DNA from 2 places in the Pseudomonas sp. B414 genome. Region 1 is predicted to be linked to the other one. Evidence: predicted binding sites of a transcription regulator. Region 1 holds the regulator's gene; the other holds the start of a gene.

Region 1 (8,082 bases):
TGCAAATGCAGGAAGAACCCAGCGAAGAAGCCATGGCTGACATGTTCGCTGATATTTACCACAGCCCGCCCAAGCGGGTTGGCTGAGGTAGCAAGATTACGTTGCAATGTACCTACATCTGATGGTCTGAAGGTTTTGTTCCGCTGGGGAACGAGCAGCCAACGCATGTAGCCGCGTCTAAGTAAGACAAGGTAAAGAAAGATCATGGGCAGCATGCATCCCGTACAGGTGATCGCAGTGACCGGCGGCAAGGGTGGCGTCGGTAAAACTAACGTGTCAGTCAACTTGTCCATCGCCTTGGCCGAGCTGGGCAGGCGCGTTCTGTTGATGGACGCGGACCTGGGGCTGGCGAACGTCGATGTTCTGTTGGGCCTGACCCCCAAATTCACCCTGGCCGATGTGGTCGAGGGGCGTTGCGAGCTGCGCGACGTATTGCTCCAGGGCCCTGGCGGAATTCGCATCGTGCCGGCGGCCTCGGGCACCCAGAGCATGGTGCATCTGAGCCCGGCCCAGCATGCCGGCTTGATTCAGGCGTTCAGCGACCTTGGCGATAACCTGGATGTGCTGGTGATCGACACCGCCGCCGGGATCGGCGAGTCGGTGGTCAGCTTTGTCCGCGCCGCCCAGGAAGTGCTGCTGGTGGTCTGCGACGAACCGACTTCGATCACCGATGCCTATGCGCTGATCAAACTGCTCAACCGCGATTACGGCATGAACCGCTTTCGTGTGCTGGCGAACATGGCCCAGAGCCCGCAGGAAGGCCGTAATCTGTTTGCCAAGCTGACCAAGGTCACCGACCGCTTTCTGGATGTGGCCCTGCAGTACGTGGGCGCCGTGCCCTACGATGAATGCGTACGCAAGGCCGTTCAAAAGCAGCGCGCCGTCTACGAAGCGTTTCCGCGCTCCAAGTGTTCGTTGGCGTTTAAAGCCATTGCACAGAAAGTGGATACCTGGCCGTTGCCCGCCAACCCCCGGGGGCACCTGGAGTTTTTTGTCGAGCGTCTGGTGCAGCAAGCAGGAGGGCGCTTTTAATGACAGCCAGCGGCTATCGCATGTACAGCAAGTCGTCGCGTGACAGCCAGTATGAGCTGATCGAGCGCTACGCGCCCCTGGTCAAGCGCATTGCCTATCACCTGCTAGCGCGCTTGCCGGCCAGTGTGCAGGTGGATGACCTGATCCAGGCCGGGATGATCGGCCTGCTGGAAGTGTCGGGTAAATACGACGCGAGCAAGGGTGCGAGTTTCGAGACCTATGCCGGGATTCGCATCCGTGGCGCGATGCTCGATGAAGTGCGCAAGGGCGACTGGGCACCGCGCTCGGTGCATCGAAATACGCGCATGGTCAGTGATGCCATTCGGGTAATTGAAGCAAAAACCGGTTGTGACGCTAAAGATCATGAAGTTGCGGCCGAACTCCAGTTAAGCCTTGATGATTATTACGCCATCTTGAACGACACCCTGGGCAGCCGCCTGTTCAGTTTCGACGATCTGTTGCAGGACGGCGAACACGAAGGGCTGCATGAAGATGGCGCAAGTGCCCACCCGGAGCCGTCGCGGGATCTGGAAGACGAGCGCTTCCAGGCCGCCCTGGCCGATGCAATTGCCCACTTGCCCGAGCGTGAACGGCTGGTGCTGGCGCTGTACTACGACGAGGAGCTGAACCTCAAGGAAATCGGCGAAGTGCTGGGGGTCAGCGAGTCCCGGGTCAGCCAGTTGCACAGCCAGTGCGCCGCACGTCTGCGTGCACGCCTGGGGCAGTGGCGGGCGCACTGAAGGCAAGGCGCGCACTTATTGTGGGAGCGGGCTTGCTCGCGATGGGATCGACACGGTGAATCAGAAAAACCGCGCCGCCCGCATCGCGAGCAAGCCCGCTCCCACAGTCGATTTAGGCTGTGTTTGATAACGAATTGATTGAATGGCGCGTTCAGGAAGTGAGCGCGCTAAAGACTGCTTGGAGGTCGAATTGGACAAGAACATGAAAATCCTCATCGTTGATGACTTTTCAACGATGCGGCGGATCATTAAAAACCTGTTGCGTGACCTCGGGTTCACCAACACGGTCGAGGCGGATGACGGCATCACGGCGTTGCCGATCCTCAACCTGGGGCAGATCGACTTTCTGGTGACCGACTGGAACATGCCGGGCATGACCGGTATCGAGCTGCTGCGCCATGTGCGTGCAGACGAAAAACTCAAGCACCTGCCGGTGCTGATGGTGACCGCTGAAGCCAAGCGCGAGCAGATTATCGAAGCGGCCCAGGCCGGTGTGAACGGTTATGTAGTCAAGCCGTTCACGGCGATTGCACTCAAAGACAAAATCGAAAAGATCTTTGATCGCATCGGTTGATCGGTTGCCTGGGGGCGCTATGGAGCATAACGAAGCTACACAGGGCGATTTTGAATCGACCCTGAAAAAACATGCTCACGAATTGGTCGAAAGCCTTGAAAGAGGCCAGTTTGGCGATGCCGTGCAGTTGATTCACGAACTCAACCAGACCCGCGATCGCGGGCTGTATCGCGAAGTCGGCAAGCTGACCCGAGAACTGCACAGTGCCATTGTCAATTTTCATATTGATCCGAGCACGCCGCAAGCCGAAGAAGTGTCGCAGATCACGGATGCCACCGAACGTTTGGCCTATGTTGTGAAGCTCACGGAAGCGGCAGCCAATCGGACCATGGACCTGGTGGAAAACAGCACACCGCTGGTCAACGGTCTGGGTCAGGAAGCCAAGGCCCTGAGTGCAGACTGGGGGCGCTTTATGCGTCGCGAAGTCGGTGCCGAGGAATTTCGCGAGCTGGCGCGTCGGGTTGACAGTTTTTTGACACGCAGCGAAACGCAAAACCAGGTGGTCTCCGCCAACCTTACGGATATTTTGCTGGCTCAGGATTACCAGGACCTTACCGGTCAGGTGATCAAGCGCGTGACGCAATTGGTGACGGATGTTGAGAGCAATCTGCTCAAGCTGGTGCTCATGGCCAGCCAGGTGGACCGCTTTGCCGGGATCGAGCACGACCGCGATGCACTGCGCGCTGAAAATAATTCGCAAAAAAACCAGGCCAAGGGTGAAGGTCCGCAGATTCATGCCGATACACGTAATGACGTCGTATCCGGTCAGGATGATGTAGACGATTTGCTGTCCAGTTTAGGTTTTTAGGACTGGTGGACGTGCGGGCGCTGTTGCCCGGCGCTACGAGCCTATTTCAAGGAGCACGTACATGAGCTTCGGCGCCGATGAAGAAATCCTTCAGGATTTTTTGGTTGAAGCCGGCGAAATTCTGGAGTTGCTGTCCGAGCAACTGGTCGAGCTGGAAAGCCGACCGGATGATGCGGATTTGCTCAATGCCATTTTTCGCGGTTTTCACACTGTAAAAGGGGGCGCCGGCTTCCTGCAGCTCCACGAATTGGTGGAGTGCTGTCATATCGCCGAAAACGTCTTCGACATCCTGCGCAAGGGTGAGCGCAGCGTCGACGCCGAGTTGATGGACGTGGTGCTTGAGGCCCTGGATGCGGTCAACGGCATGTTCAGCGAAGTGCGCGAGCGCCGCCCGATCACTGCGGCAACCCCCGAGTTGCTGGCGGCGCTGGCACGTTTGGCCGAGCCTGCGGCGGCGCAGGTTGTGGCTGCACCCGCAGCTGTGGCGGTGGTTGCAGTTACAGCCCCGGTGACCGATATCAGCGACAGCGAATTTGAACAGTTGCTCGACTCGCTCGATGCGGTCAAGGCGGCTGCAGCCGAGCCGCACGCGTCGGCATCGGCTGAGATCGCGACCAGCGACGAAATCAGCGACGCCGAATTCGAATTGCTGCTCGACCAGTTGCACGGCAAGGGCCAGTTTTCTGCGGATGCTGCGGTGGTTGCCGCTGTGCCCGAAGAGGCACCTGCCACGCCCGCCGAAGTCAGTAACGAAATTACCGACGACGAATTCGAAGCCTTGCTTGATCAGTTGCATGGCAAGGGTTCGTTCAGCGCCGATGCGCTGGAGACTGCAGCAGTTGAACCTGCGCTGACGGATGCAGCGCCTGCAGGTAACCCGGATCTGATCAGCGATCATGAGTTCGAAGCCTTGCTCGATGAAATGCACGGCAAGGGCAAGTTCAGTGCCGACTCTGCTGCGGTCGTGGCCACGCCTGCAGCGGTCAAGCCTGTGGCTGCTGCTGCTGCTGCTGCTGCGCGCGCGGCCCCGGCCCGCGCTGCGGTGGCGCCGGCGGAAAAACCGGTCGCCTCCGAAGCTGAAACCACAGTACGGGTCGATACCGCCAGGCTTGACGACATCATGAATATGGTCGGCGAGCTGGTGCTGGTGCGTAACCGTCTGGTGCGCCTGGGCCTGAACAGCCATGACGAGGAGATGGCCAAGGCGCTGTCCAACCTTGATGTGGTTACTGCCGACCTGCAAACCGCGGTGATGAAGACGCGCATGCAGCCGATCAAGAAAGTCTTCGGGCGCTTCCCGCGTCTGGTGCGGGATCTGGCCCGTCAGCTGAAAAAGGAAATCAGCCTGGAGCTGGTGGGCGAAGAGACCGATCTGGACAAAAACCTGGTCGAGGCCCTGGCCGATCCACTGGTCCACTTGGTGCGCAACGCCGTCGACCACGGTTGCGAAACCCCGCAAGAACGTGCCGCCGCCGGCAAGCCGAGCTGTGGCCGGGTGATCCTGTCGGCTGAGCAGGAAGGCGACCATATCCTGCTGTCGATCTCCGATGACGGCAAAGGCATGGACGCCAACTTCCTGCGTTCCCTGGCCGTGAAAAAAGGCCTGATGGACAAAGATGCCGCCGATCGCCTGAGCGAGAACGACTGCTACAACCTGATCTTTGCTCCGGGTTTTTCGACCAAGACCGAGATCAGCGATGTGTCCGGGCGTGGCGTGGGCATGGACGTGGTGAAAACCAAGATCGCCCAGCTCAACGGCTCGTTGAGCATCGAGTCGGCCCTGGGCCGTGGCTCGAAAATCGTGATCAAGGTGCCGCTGACCCTGGCCATCATGCCGACCCTGATGGTGATGCTGGGCAATCAGGCGTTTGCTTTCCCGCTGGTCAACGTCAACGAAATCTTCCACCTCGACCTGTCGCGCACCAATGTGGTGGACGGCCAGGAAGTGGTGATCGTGCGCGACAAGGCCCTGCCATTGTTCTACCTCAAGCGCTGGCTGGTGGCCTCTGCGGCCCATGAAGAGCAGCGCGAAGGGCATGTGGTGATTCTGTCGATCGGCACCCAGCGCATCGGTTTTGTGGTCGATCAACTGGTCGGTCAGGAAGAGGTGGTGATCAAGCCGCTGGGCAAAATGCTCCAGGGCACGCCCGGCATGTCGGGCGCCACCATTACCGGTGATGGCCGTATTGCCTTGATCCTGGATGTTCCGAGCATGCTCAAGCATTACGCATCACGGCGTATTTGATTCTGGTGAGTCGGGGCAGTGACGCCCCGCAACGCCTAACGGAGTGTTTATGGTAGTCAAGGTCCTGGTGGTGGATGATTCCGGTTTTTTCCGCCGCCGCGTCTCGGAAATTCTGTCGGCTGATCCGACGATTCAAGTGATCGGCACCGCCACCAATGGCAAGGAAGCGATTGATCAGGCCCTGGCACTCAAGCCGGACGTGATCACCATGGACTACGAGATGCCGTTGATGGATGGCATCACGGCCGTGCGCCATATCATGCAGCGCTGTCCGACCCCGGTACTGATGTTTTCCTCGCTGACCCATGAGGGCGCCCGCGTCACCCTCGATGCGCTGGATGCCGGGGCGGTGGATTTCCTGCCGAAAAATTTCGAAGACATCTCGCGCAACCCCGAGAAGGTCAAGCAGATGTTGTGCGAGAAGGTACACAGCATCTCGCGCAGCAATCGTCGAATGTCCAGTTACAGCGCACCGGTGCCGGTAGCCCCGCCTCCTGCGGCCCGGCCTGCGCTGGGCGGTTTTGTTGTACCTGCCCCTGTTGCCTCCCCGGCCCCGGCGCGCACCACGCCGATTGCCAGCCGTGGCGCTGCTGCGTCAACACCCGCTTCAGCTGCGCCCAAACGCAAGGCCTACAAGCTGGTAGCCATTGGCACCTCGACCGGCGGCCCGGTGGCCTTGCAGCGGGTTTTGACCCAGTTGCCGGGCAATTTCCCGGCGCCGATCGTGCTGGTGCAACATATGCCCGCCGCGTTTACCAAGGCCTTTGCCGAGCGCCTGGACAAGCTGTGCCGCATCAGCGTCAAGGAAGCCGAAGACGGCGATATCCTGCGCCCCGGCCTGGCCCTGCTGGCCCCGGGCGGCAAGCAGATGATGATCGACGGTCGTGGTGCGGTACGCATCCTGCCAGGCGATGAGCGCTTGAACTACAAGCCCTGCGTGGATATTACCTTCGGTTCTGCGGCCAAGTCCTTTGGTGACAAAGTTTTGGCGGTAGTCCTCACCGGCATGGGTGCAGACGGTCGCGAAGGTGCCCGTATGCTCAAGCAGGGCGGTAGCCAGGTGTGGGCACAGGACGAAGCCAGCTGCGTGATTTATGGCATGCCCATGGCCATCGTCAAAGCCAACCTGGCCGATGCTGTTTACAGCCTCGACGATATCGGCAGGCATCTGGCCGAGGCTTGCCACTGATGGACGTGCTCAGCCTGATTGGCATCATCATGGCGTTTGTCGCGATTATCGGCGGCAACTACCTGGAGGGCGGCCATCTGGGCGCCCTGGCCAATGGCCCGGCAGCGTTGATCGTGCTGGGCGGTACTGTGGGCGCGGCGATGCTGCAGTCGCCCATGAGTGCGTTCAAACGGGCGATGCAAACCCTGGTATGGATTCTGTTTCCGCCGCGTATCGACATGACGGGCGGCATTGATCGCGTCGTCAACTGGAGCCTGACGGCGCGCAAGGAAGGCCTGCTGGGCCTTGAAGGCGTGGCCGATAGCGAGCCCGACAGCTATGCCCGCAAGGGCCTGCAGTTGCTGGTCGACGGGGTTGAGCCGCAAACCATTCGCAGCGTCCTGGAGGTCGACTACATGACCCAGGAAAGCCGCGATATCGAGGCGGCGAAAGTGTTTGAAAGCATGGGCGGCTACGCGCCGACCATCGGCATTATCGGCGCGGTCATGGGCTTGATCCATGTGATGGGTAATCTGGCCGACCCGGGGCAGTTGGGCAGCGGTATTGCCGTGGCCTTTGTCGCCACCATCTACGGCGTGGCCAGTGCCAACCTGGTGTTGCTGCCCATTGCCAGCAAGCTCAAGGCGATTGCCATGCGCCAGTCGCTGTACCGCGAGATGTTGCTCGAAGGCATTCTGTCGATTGCCGAAGGCGAGAACCCGCGCTCGATCGAACTCAAACTGCAAGGCTTTACGGGTTAACCATGAGTCGGCGCCGTCGCTCCGTTGATGATCACGTCAATCACGAACGTTGGCTGGTGTCCTACGCGGACTTCATCACCTTGCTGTTTGCTTTTTTCGTGGTCATGTACTCGATTTCCTCGATCAATGAAGGCAAGTATCGGGTAATTTCCCAGGCGCTGGTGGGGGTGTTCAATGACACCGAGCGCAGTATCAAGCCGGTGCCCATTGGCGAAGAGCGACCGCTGACCACCCAGCCTGCGCAACCGCTGATCAAGGACAGTGAGCATACCGATGCCGGCCTTGGCCAAGTGCCCGACGACCCGCTTAAGACCATTGCCAATGACATCACCAATGCCTTTGGCGACCTGATTGCCTCCAAACAATTGACGGTGCGCGGCAATGAGCTCTGGGTCGAGATCGAACTCAACTCCAGCCTGTTGTTCGGCAGCGGCGATGCCATGCCCAGCAATGCGGCGTTCACCATTATCGACAAGGTAGCGGCGATCCTTAAGCCATTCGAAAACCCGATTCATGTCGAGGGTTTTACTGACGATCTGCCGATCCGCACCGCGCAGTACCCGACCAATTGGGAGCTGTCGTCGGCGCGCTCGGCCAGTATCGTGCGCATGCTGGCGATGCAGGGGGTCAACCCCGGGCGCATGGCCTCGGTGGGCTACGGCGAGTTTCAGCCGGTGGCCAACAATGCCACGCCAGAGGGGCGCGCACTCAATCGCCGGGTAGTACTGGTGGTGTCGCGTAACCTTGAAGTACG
Region 2 (8,082 bases), on a different contig from region 1:
AAAAAAGCCAAGGTCACACTGGCCATGGCCCGCGCGCAACTGAACAAATCGCTCAAGGCATTCGGGCATCCTCCAACCGCACAGCAGCAATCCCAACTGGTCATTCTGCAACAGCAGTTTGAATCTGCGGAGCAGGCATTGGCTCAACTGGAGTCCGCTCCCCAGGCCTTAAGTCCCGCACCGGTAGCCAATACTGCCGAACTCAAGCGCGCAAAAATCCAGCTGGCCATGCGCCGCGCCGAACTTAAAAAAGCCATAAGCCAGGAGCTGCCCGGCGCCGAGCTGACGCTTTTGACTGACGCTGTGACTCAAGCAGAATCAGCACTCCATGCGCTGGAGCCCGCCAAGGCTTGAAAGATTCATATAAACGCCCCACCGTTTAACGGACAGCTCTCCAGGAAACGTTTTTAACCATGAACGCCGCAAAGCGCCTTGAAATATTTCGCCGGTTTCACGAAGACAACCCTGAACCCAAAACCGAACTGGCCTATTCATCGCCTTTTGAACTGCTTATCGCCGTAATCCTTTCTGCACAGGCGACTGACGTCAGCGTAAACAAGGCAATGGCTAAACTGTTTCCGGTCGCCAATACACCAGAAGCCATCTACGCTCTGGGGGTGGAGGGTCTGTCGCAATACATCAAGACCATCGGTCTGTATAACAGCAAGGCCAAGAACGTCATTGAAACCTGCCGTTTATTGATTGAGCTCCATGACAGCCAGGTCCCACAAACCCGAGAAGAGCTTGAAGCACTCCCCGGTGTAGGTCGCAAAACGGCAAACGTTGTGCTTAATACGGCTTACCGGCAATTGACCATGGCCGTAGACACCCATATTTTCAGGGTCAGCAACCGAACCGGTATTGCACCAGGCAAAAACGTGGTGGAGGTCGAGAAAAACCTCATGAAGTTTGTACCAAAACCCTACCTGCTGGACGCCCATCACTGGCTTATCCTGCACGGGCGCTACGTGTGCCAGGCGCGCAAGCCACGGTGTGGCAGCTGTCGCATAGAAGACCTGTGCGATTTCAAGGAAAAAACCTCTGATGATTGAGCGATAGAGGTTTTATGGACTGATCGATTGAGAAAATCTTTTTTACCCGAGCCGCGATTATCGCTATAAGGGGCGCCATTGACTGTCTTAGCCTGGAGTGAACTAAATGAGCACTGGCAAAGAAGAACTGGAAGTAGAGGAAGATTTTGCAGTTGTCGATCCGGACGAAGTCGTGGAGCCCGTTGTCGAGGTCGCTAAAACCAATTTGGCCAAACGCCGCACCATTGACGCACTGCTGGAAGAAAAACGGCTCAGAAAAGAGCTGGAAGATTATGGATACGACCTGTAATCCGTAAGACACGACATCAAAAGCCTCCTGTAGCGGAGGCTTTTACACAGGGGCTTTGGGGGTCACATCCCTAGGCCCCTCGATTCACACCAAGCCATTACGTTGTGCCAGCTCAATCAAATCGACAAGTGAGCGGGCGTTCAGCTTCAGTAAGAGGCGCGTTTTGTAAGTACTTACCGTTTTATTACTCAGAAACATCCCATCCGCTATTTCCTTGTTGCTCTTGCCCCGCGCCAACTGCTGCAACACCATCATCTCTCGCCCCGAAAGGCGATTGACCATGTCCGCTTCACTGGCATTGCCCAAGCTTGAACGCACCGAGTGCAAGGCTTGATTGGGGAAATAGCTATAGCCAGACAGCACAGCCTTGATGGCACTCAACAGTTCGGTCAAGTCCTGCTGCTTGCATACATAGCCGGCTGCACCTGCCTGCATGCAACGCATGGAGAAATGACCAGGGGCTTGCGAAGTCAACACCAGCACCTTGATAGGCACTCCCGGCGTGGACAACCGCGCGATAACTTCAAGCCCGTCAAGCTTGGGTATTCCTATATCCAGAATTACAATATCAGGCGCATATACACGCGCAAGTTGCAAAGCATCCACACCGTTATCCGTCTCTGCAATGACCTCGTAGCCATGGCGTTCCATGAGCATACGCACAGCAAGACGAATTACAGGATGATCATCCACGATCAGCACTTTATTCATGGGCCATTCCAATTTATCGCTGTTCGAATTTTCAGAACCAGCACCATAGCCTAGTCGTAACAAACTGGGCATAGCGTCCCCCCCAAGCATCAACAACCAAAGACATTTCCTACAAATATCGAAGATTCACCCTACAGAAATCACCCATAAAAACTAACTACCCAGACTAATTGCACAAGCAGTCACACAGGCAACAAAAGCACGCCAACGAAAAACAAAATCGAAAACCTGATATAAACGCACATCAAAAAGCGGTCCAGGCAGCTCAAAAAACCAACTGCATATTTCACCTCCCGACATAAAAATATTACATATCGCATTCAGAATAAATCACCAGAACTGCATAGGCAGCCCTGATATTCATCCAAACTGAAATCTACTATTTTTCCAGGAGAAAGTATTACAATTTCATACTTACAGAATTGGACTACAGACTATTCAGAAAACACCCAAAAACAAGATCAACTCCAAGGCCATTCAACCCCCTGTAATTCATTTGGACTAAAAATAAAAAATCGATAGATCCGCTCATCGAAGAACAGCTCTCAGCCCTGCATTTCCCGTCAAATTCAATTCTAGACTAAAAAACTTAAGCCCCCTCCTACAGAACAGGCTGAATAACACGCAAACAATTCAGTTTAAACAACGGTATATCTCCTACAAAACAACCATTATCCACAAAAATTCGAAAATACCGCTCGACCGACGCTTCACCAGGACCTGCCATTGATTTGCGACTTTAAAAAAACACGACTAACTTTAAAAAAACGTTCCCAGCCGCCAAAGGGAACACCCCCCCATCGCCAGATTTGAATTTACGCGAAACTTCCACACACTCCAGAGCCCCTTTTCTTACTGGCCACCTCAATCTCATTTACAGGTAGTCACATGATAAAAAACACCCTAAAAATCAACAACCCGCTGACCGTTATAGCGGTCTTCTCAATGTTGACCGAAGCCTCGGCGGCAGTATCACTGCCCTATATCGACAGTGAACATCAAAAAATATACGTCTGGTTCCTGATTGTTTTTCCATTACTTTTAATAGTACTGTTTTTCCTGACCCTGAACTTCAACAACAAAACACTTTATACGCCGGCAGATTTTTCCAAAGCCGAAAACACTCATACAGCAACCCCTTGCTCCGCCATGCCGTGCATGGAGCCAGCCACGCGGGTTGAAAACACCGAAACACCCGTACAAAGTCCTTTTCCCCCTGTGCAACTTTCAGGCATTAAATACAACCTTTATAGCCCACAGAACTTTATCTTCCTGCCCCAAGAGCAAAGGATTTACGACTGCGCCCCACCTCCCTTTTCTGTAACTGAAAAAGCCCCCGAAACACTCGTTACAAAAAGCCAGGTGCTGATAGAAGCTATCGACTTACAAAGTATTCATCTCATTGACCTGAGCCACCCACAGTTACGGCCATCCGCCAAAAGCACACCCGAAGATGTGCTGCATAGTTATTACAAGGCAACACGCAAATACAAAAACCAAATTCACAAGCATGACGTACTGCTGCTACTTACCCACAAGCACTCAAACATCCCGCCAGAGGCTCTACGACTTGCTATCGAAAAATTCAAGCATGCTTCTGCCATCGCCCATACCACGATTATCAGTTACAACATAAACACACACCGACTGGCCATCCTGAATTCACCCTGATACGCCCACAAGCGCCTGAATTTCAAGCAAAAAAAAGCCCCGACCAATCGGCCGGGGCTTTTTATCTGGGCACGTATCAGAACAACTTACGGCCTTTGTTTGCAGCAATGCGCATGCGCAATGCATTCAACTTGATGAAGCCGGCAGCGTCAGCCTGGTTGTAAGCACCGCCATCTTCTTCAAAGGTTGCGATGTTGGCATCAAACAACGACTCATCAGACTTTCGGCCAGTAACAATTACGTTGCCTTTGTACAGTTTAAGGCGAACAACACCGTTAACATGAGCCTGGGAAGCATCAATCATCTGTTGCAGCATGATGCGCTCAGGGCTCCACCAGTAGCCGGTGTAGATCAGGCTGGCGTACTTTGGCATCAACTCGTCTTTGAGGTGAGCCACTTCACGGTCCAGAGTAATCGACTCGATAGCGCGGTGAGCACGCAGCATGATGGTGCCGCCCGGAGTTTCGTAGCAACCACGGGACTTCATGCCAACGTAACGGTTCTCAACGATGTCGAGACGACCGATACCATTCTCGCCGCCAATACGGTTGAGCGTGGCCAGCACGGTGGCCGGAGTCATCTCAACACCGTCCAGCGCAACGATATCGCCGTTGCGGTAAGTCAGCTCCAGATAAGTCGGCGTGTTAGGCGCGTCTTCCGGCGACTTGGTCCAACGCCACATGTCTTCTTCGTGCTCGGTCCAGGTATCTTCCAGCACACCGCCCTCGTAAGAGATGTGCAGCAAGTTGGCATCCATCGAGTACGGAGATTTTTTCTTGCCGTGACGTTCGATCGGGATTGCATGCTTTTCAGCGTAATCCATCAGTTTTTCACGGGAAAGCAAGTCCCACTCACGCCAAGGAGCAATAACCTTGACCCCTGGTTTCAAGGCATAGGCACCCAGTTCAAAACGAACCTGGTCATTGCCTTTACCCGTTGCGCCGTGGGAAATGGCATCTGCGCCAGTTTCGTTGGCGATTTCAATCAGGCGTTTGGCGATCAGCGGACGAGCGATCGAAGTACCCAGCAGGTACTCGCCTTCGTAAACAGTGTTGGCGCGGAACATCGGGAAAACGAAGTCTCGAACAAACTCTTCGCGCAGGTCATCAATGTAGATTTCCTTGACGCCCATGGCTTGCGCCTTGGCACGTGCAGGTTCGACCTCTTCACCCTGACCCAGGTCAGCGGTAAAGGTTACGACTTCACAGTTATAAGTATCCTGCAGCCACTTCAGGATCACCGAAGTGTCCAGGCCGCCCGAATAAGCCAGAACGACCTTGTTTACGTCCGCCATGCCATCACTCCACGGGTTGTTCGAAAAGCCGAACAGTCTACCGCCCATATCCATGAAATTACAGAGGCGCGACAGCTTAAGACGACAAAGCGACAGTTTATATCAAAGACGCGACGACAGCCTTACCTCAGGAAATGGCCGCAGGGTTGTCGACGCCTACAGATGGCGCTGCTTTTTCAGGCTCCGGGAGTCGCTCCAGACGGACGCTTACCCGGCGGTTTTTCGCACGGTTTGCCGGACTGGTATTCGTCGCCAAGGGGTATTGCTCACCGTGAAAGCGCACCGTGATCTGCGACTCCTGCAGGCCACTCAGCTTGAAGTACTCCATTACCGCCAATGCCCGGCGCCGGGACAGCTCACGATTGGTCAGACGATTGCCCTGGTTGTCGGAGTAACCGTCGAGGATTACGTGGTTGACCGTTGGGTCGGCCTTCAAGTACTCCACCATGACTTGCAGGTTAATTCGCGCCGCAGCGTCCAGCTCGGTACCGCCCCCGGGGAAACCGATCTGGCTTTGCCTGACCTGTTCGAAGTTTTTCGGCAAAAGCTTTGTCGTGCACGCCTCGTAATCGCTGTAAGCCTGCCGGAACCTGGCAGGCAACAAGCGTACCTCCGAGACATTACCCTCACGGGAGTAATGCCTGACCAATGGGCTGCGCCCCTCGATCAAGCCTCGAAACAAATTGGCCGCCTGGGCCTGGGAACTGTTGAACAGTACCTGGCCTCGGCCGATCCGTACCGACCCCAGATCGATGTCCCCCCTGCCCGGTTGCCACGGCGCTGCAGCGGCCAATAGCTTTGCAGAGCCCTCGCCCAGCATCGAGTTGTAGGCATTGAGGCGAAACACCGCCTGCTCTCCTGCACGTCTGACAAAAGCGCCTGAACCAAAATCGGTGATGGGCTGAATCAATCGGCATTCAAACTTGTCGCCTTCCACTTTCCACTCGATATTCTCCAGCCGTGTCTGAAAAGTCAGAGCCATGGCCGGCAGGCTGGCAAACATACTGAGCAGGATGAAATAACACTGGCGCACGGGAGGCTCCAAAGGCTTGTACTGCAAAAACACAGTCCACAGATTTACGACATACCCATCAGATATCGGTCAGCAATCACAAAACTTGATAGCGAGTGCCTGACAGTGTCTTTTCCGGTAGCATTCACCTCAGTTCGACCCGCCTGGAATTCCCAATGTCTGACCGCCTGACCCTGCTGCGTCCCGACGACTGGCATATACATCTTCGCGATGGTGCTGTGTTGCCTCACACTGTCGCGGATGTCGCGCGCACTTTTGGCCGCGCCATCATCATGCCCAACCTGGTACCTCCGGTGCGTAATGCTGCCGAAGCCGATGCCTATCGCCAGCGCATTCTGGCTGCTCGCCCGGCCGGTAGCCGTTTCGAGCCGCTGATGGTGCTGTACCTCACTGACCGAACACAGCCAGATGACATTCGTACGGCCAAGGCCAGCGGATTCGTTCATGCTGCCAAGCTGTATCCGGCTGGGGCAACGACCAACTCCGACTCCGGTGTTACCAGCATTGACGCGATCTTCCCGGTTCTGGAAGTCATGGCCGAAGTCGGCATGCCTTTGCTGATCCATGGTGAAGTGACCCGCGCTGGCGTCGACGTCTTTGACCGCGAAAAGATCTTCATCGACGAGCATATGCGCCGCGTTGTCGATCGTTTCCCGACGCTGAAAGTCGTGTTTGAGCACATCACCACCGCAGAAGCCGTGCAGTTCGTCAACGAGGCCCCGGCCAACGTCGGCGCAACCATCACCGCTCACCACCTGCTTTACAACCGCAATCACATGCTGGTTGGCGGCATTCGTCCGCACTTCTATTGCCTGCCGATCCTCAAGCGCAACACCCATCAGGAAGCCCTGCTGGATGCAGCCACGAGCGGCAGCGAGAAGTTTTTCCTTGGCACCGACTCGGCACCCCATGCCCAGCACGCCAAGGAAGCAGCGTGCGGTTGTGCCGGTTGCTATACCGCCTACGCAGCCATCGAGATGTACGCTGAAGCTTTCGAACAGCGCAATGCGCTGGACAAACTGGAAGCCTTTGCCAGCCTCAACGGCCCGCGCTTCTACGGACTGCCCGTCAGCACCGAACAGATCACCCTGGTTCGCCAGGAATGGACCGCCCCTGCCAGCCTGCCTTTCGGCGAGCTGACCGTAATTCCGCTGCGCGCCGGTGAAAAACTGCGCTGGCGCCTGCTGGAGGAACAACTGTGAGTGACGACCATTATGATGACGAACACGAAGGCGGCCATGGCGGCGGACCACGCCACCCGATGGCAGAGCGCTTTCGCGGTTATCTGCCGGTCGTAATCGATGTTGAAACCGGCGGTTTCAACAGTGCTACTGATGCCTTGCTGGAAATTGCTGCCGTAACGATCGGCATGGACGAAAGAGGCTTTGTGTTCCCTGAACACACCTATTTCCACCGTGTAGAGCCGTTTGAAGGCGCCAATATCGAAGCCGCTGCACTGGAATTCACCGGAATCAAGCTCGATCACCCGCTGCGCATGGCTGTCAGTGAAGAGACGGCCCTGACCGATATCTTCCGGGGCGTACGCAAGGCCCTGAAAGCCAATGGTTGCAAGCGCGCCATTCTGGTCGGCCACAACAGCAGCTTCGACCTGGGCTTCCTCAACGCAGCTGTCGCGCGCCTGGACATGAAACGCAACCCGTTTCATCCGTTCTCCAGCTTCGACACCGCGACCCTTGCTGGCCTGGCCTATGGCCAGACAGTACTGGCCAAAGCCTGCCAGGCCGCCGACATCGATTTTGACGGGCGTGAGGCGCACTCGGCACGTTACGACACCGAAAAAACCGCCGAGCTGTTCTGTGGCATCGTCAACAGCTGGAAACAAATGGGCGGCTGGAAAGACTTCAACGACTGATCCTGTCGTTCAGGCCATTCCCGCAGCATAAAAAAACCGGACACTGGGTCCGGTTTTTTTATGCCTGAAAGCTACCCTTACAGCTGGTCAGCATTCTCAGTCAGGTAAGCCGCTACACCTGCAGTGGAAGCGGTCATGCCCTTATCGCCTTTTTTCCAG

What was found. Region 1 encodes FliA, which starts transcription of late flagellar genes. Its sites were predicted from a motif close to CTAAAGTTTNNNNNNNNNNNGCCGNTAA; they were not measured.
Region 2: the regulator FliA is predicted to act here: its motif matches at 6,113-6,140, upstream of ACZRMH_RS09030 (flagellar protein MotY).

What each region holds. Positions count from the first base shown of each region.
Region 1 covers NZ_JBUZTQ010000016.1:19,323-27,404, forward strand. Annotated here, with positions in the region: gene flhF (flagellar biosynthesis protein FlhF) at 1-86, shown strand, start outside; gene fleN (flagellar synthesis regulator FleN) at 205-1,032, shown strand; gene fliA (RNA polymerase sigma factor FliA) at 1,032-1,772, shown strand; gene ACZRMH_RS14930 (chemotaxis response regulator CheY) at 1,975-2,346, shown strand; gene ACZRMH_RS14935 (protein phosphatase CheZ) at 2,366-3,154, shown strand; gene ACZRMH_RS14940 (chemotaxis protein CheA) at 3,216-5,399, shown strand; gene ACZRMH_RS14945 (protein-glutamate methylesterase/protein-glutamine glutaminase) at 5,449-6,588, shown strand; gene ACZRMH_RS14950 (flagellar motor protein) at 6,588-7,328, shown strand; gene motD (flagellar motor protein MotD) at 7,331-8,082, shown strand, end outside.
Region 2 covers NZ_JBUZTQ010000007.1:182,352-190,433, forward strand. Annotated here, with positions in the region: gene rsxB (electron transport complex subunit RsxB) at 1-354, shown strand, start outside; gene nth (endonuclease III) at 414-1,052, shown strand; gene ACZRMH_RS09010 (PA3496 family putative envelope integrity protein) at 1,159-1,341, shown strand; gene ACZRMH_RS09015 (response regulator) at 1,426-2,052, opposite strand; gene ACZRMH_RS09020 (hypothetical protein) at 2,941-3,723, shown strand; gene ACZRMH_RS09025 (argininosuccinate synthase) at 3,800-5,017, opposite strand; gene ACZRMH_RS09030 (flagellar protein MotY) at 5,145-6,050, opposite strand; gene pyrC (dihydroorotase) at 6,206-7,252, shown strand; gene rnt (ribonuclease T) at 7,249-7,923, shown strand; gene ACZRMH_RS09045 (peroxiredoxin) at 8,001-8,082, opposite strand, start outside.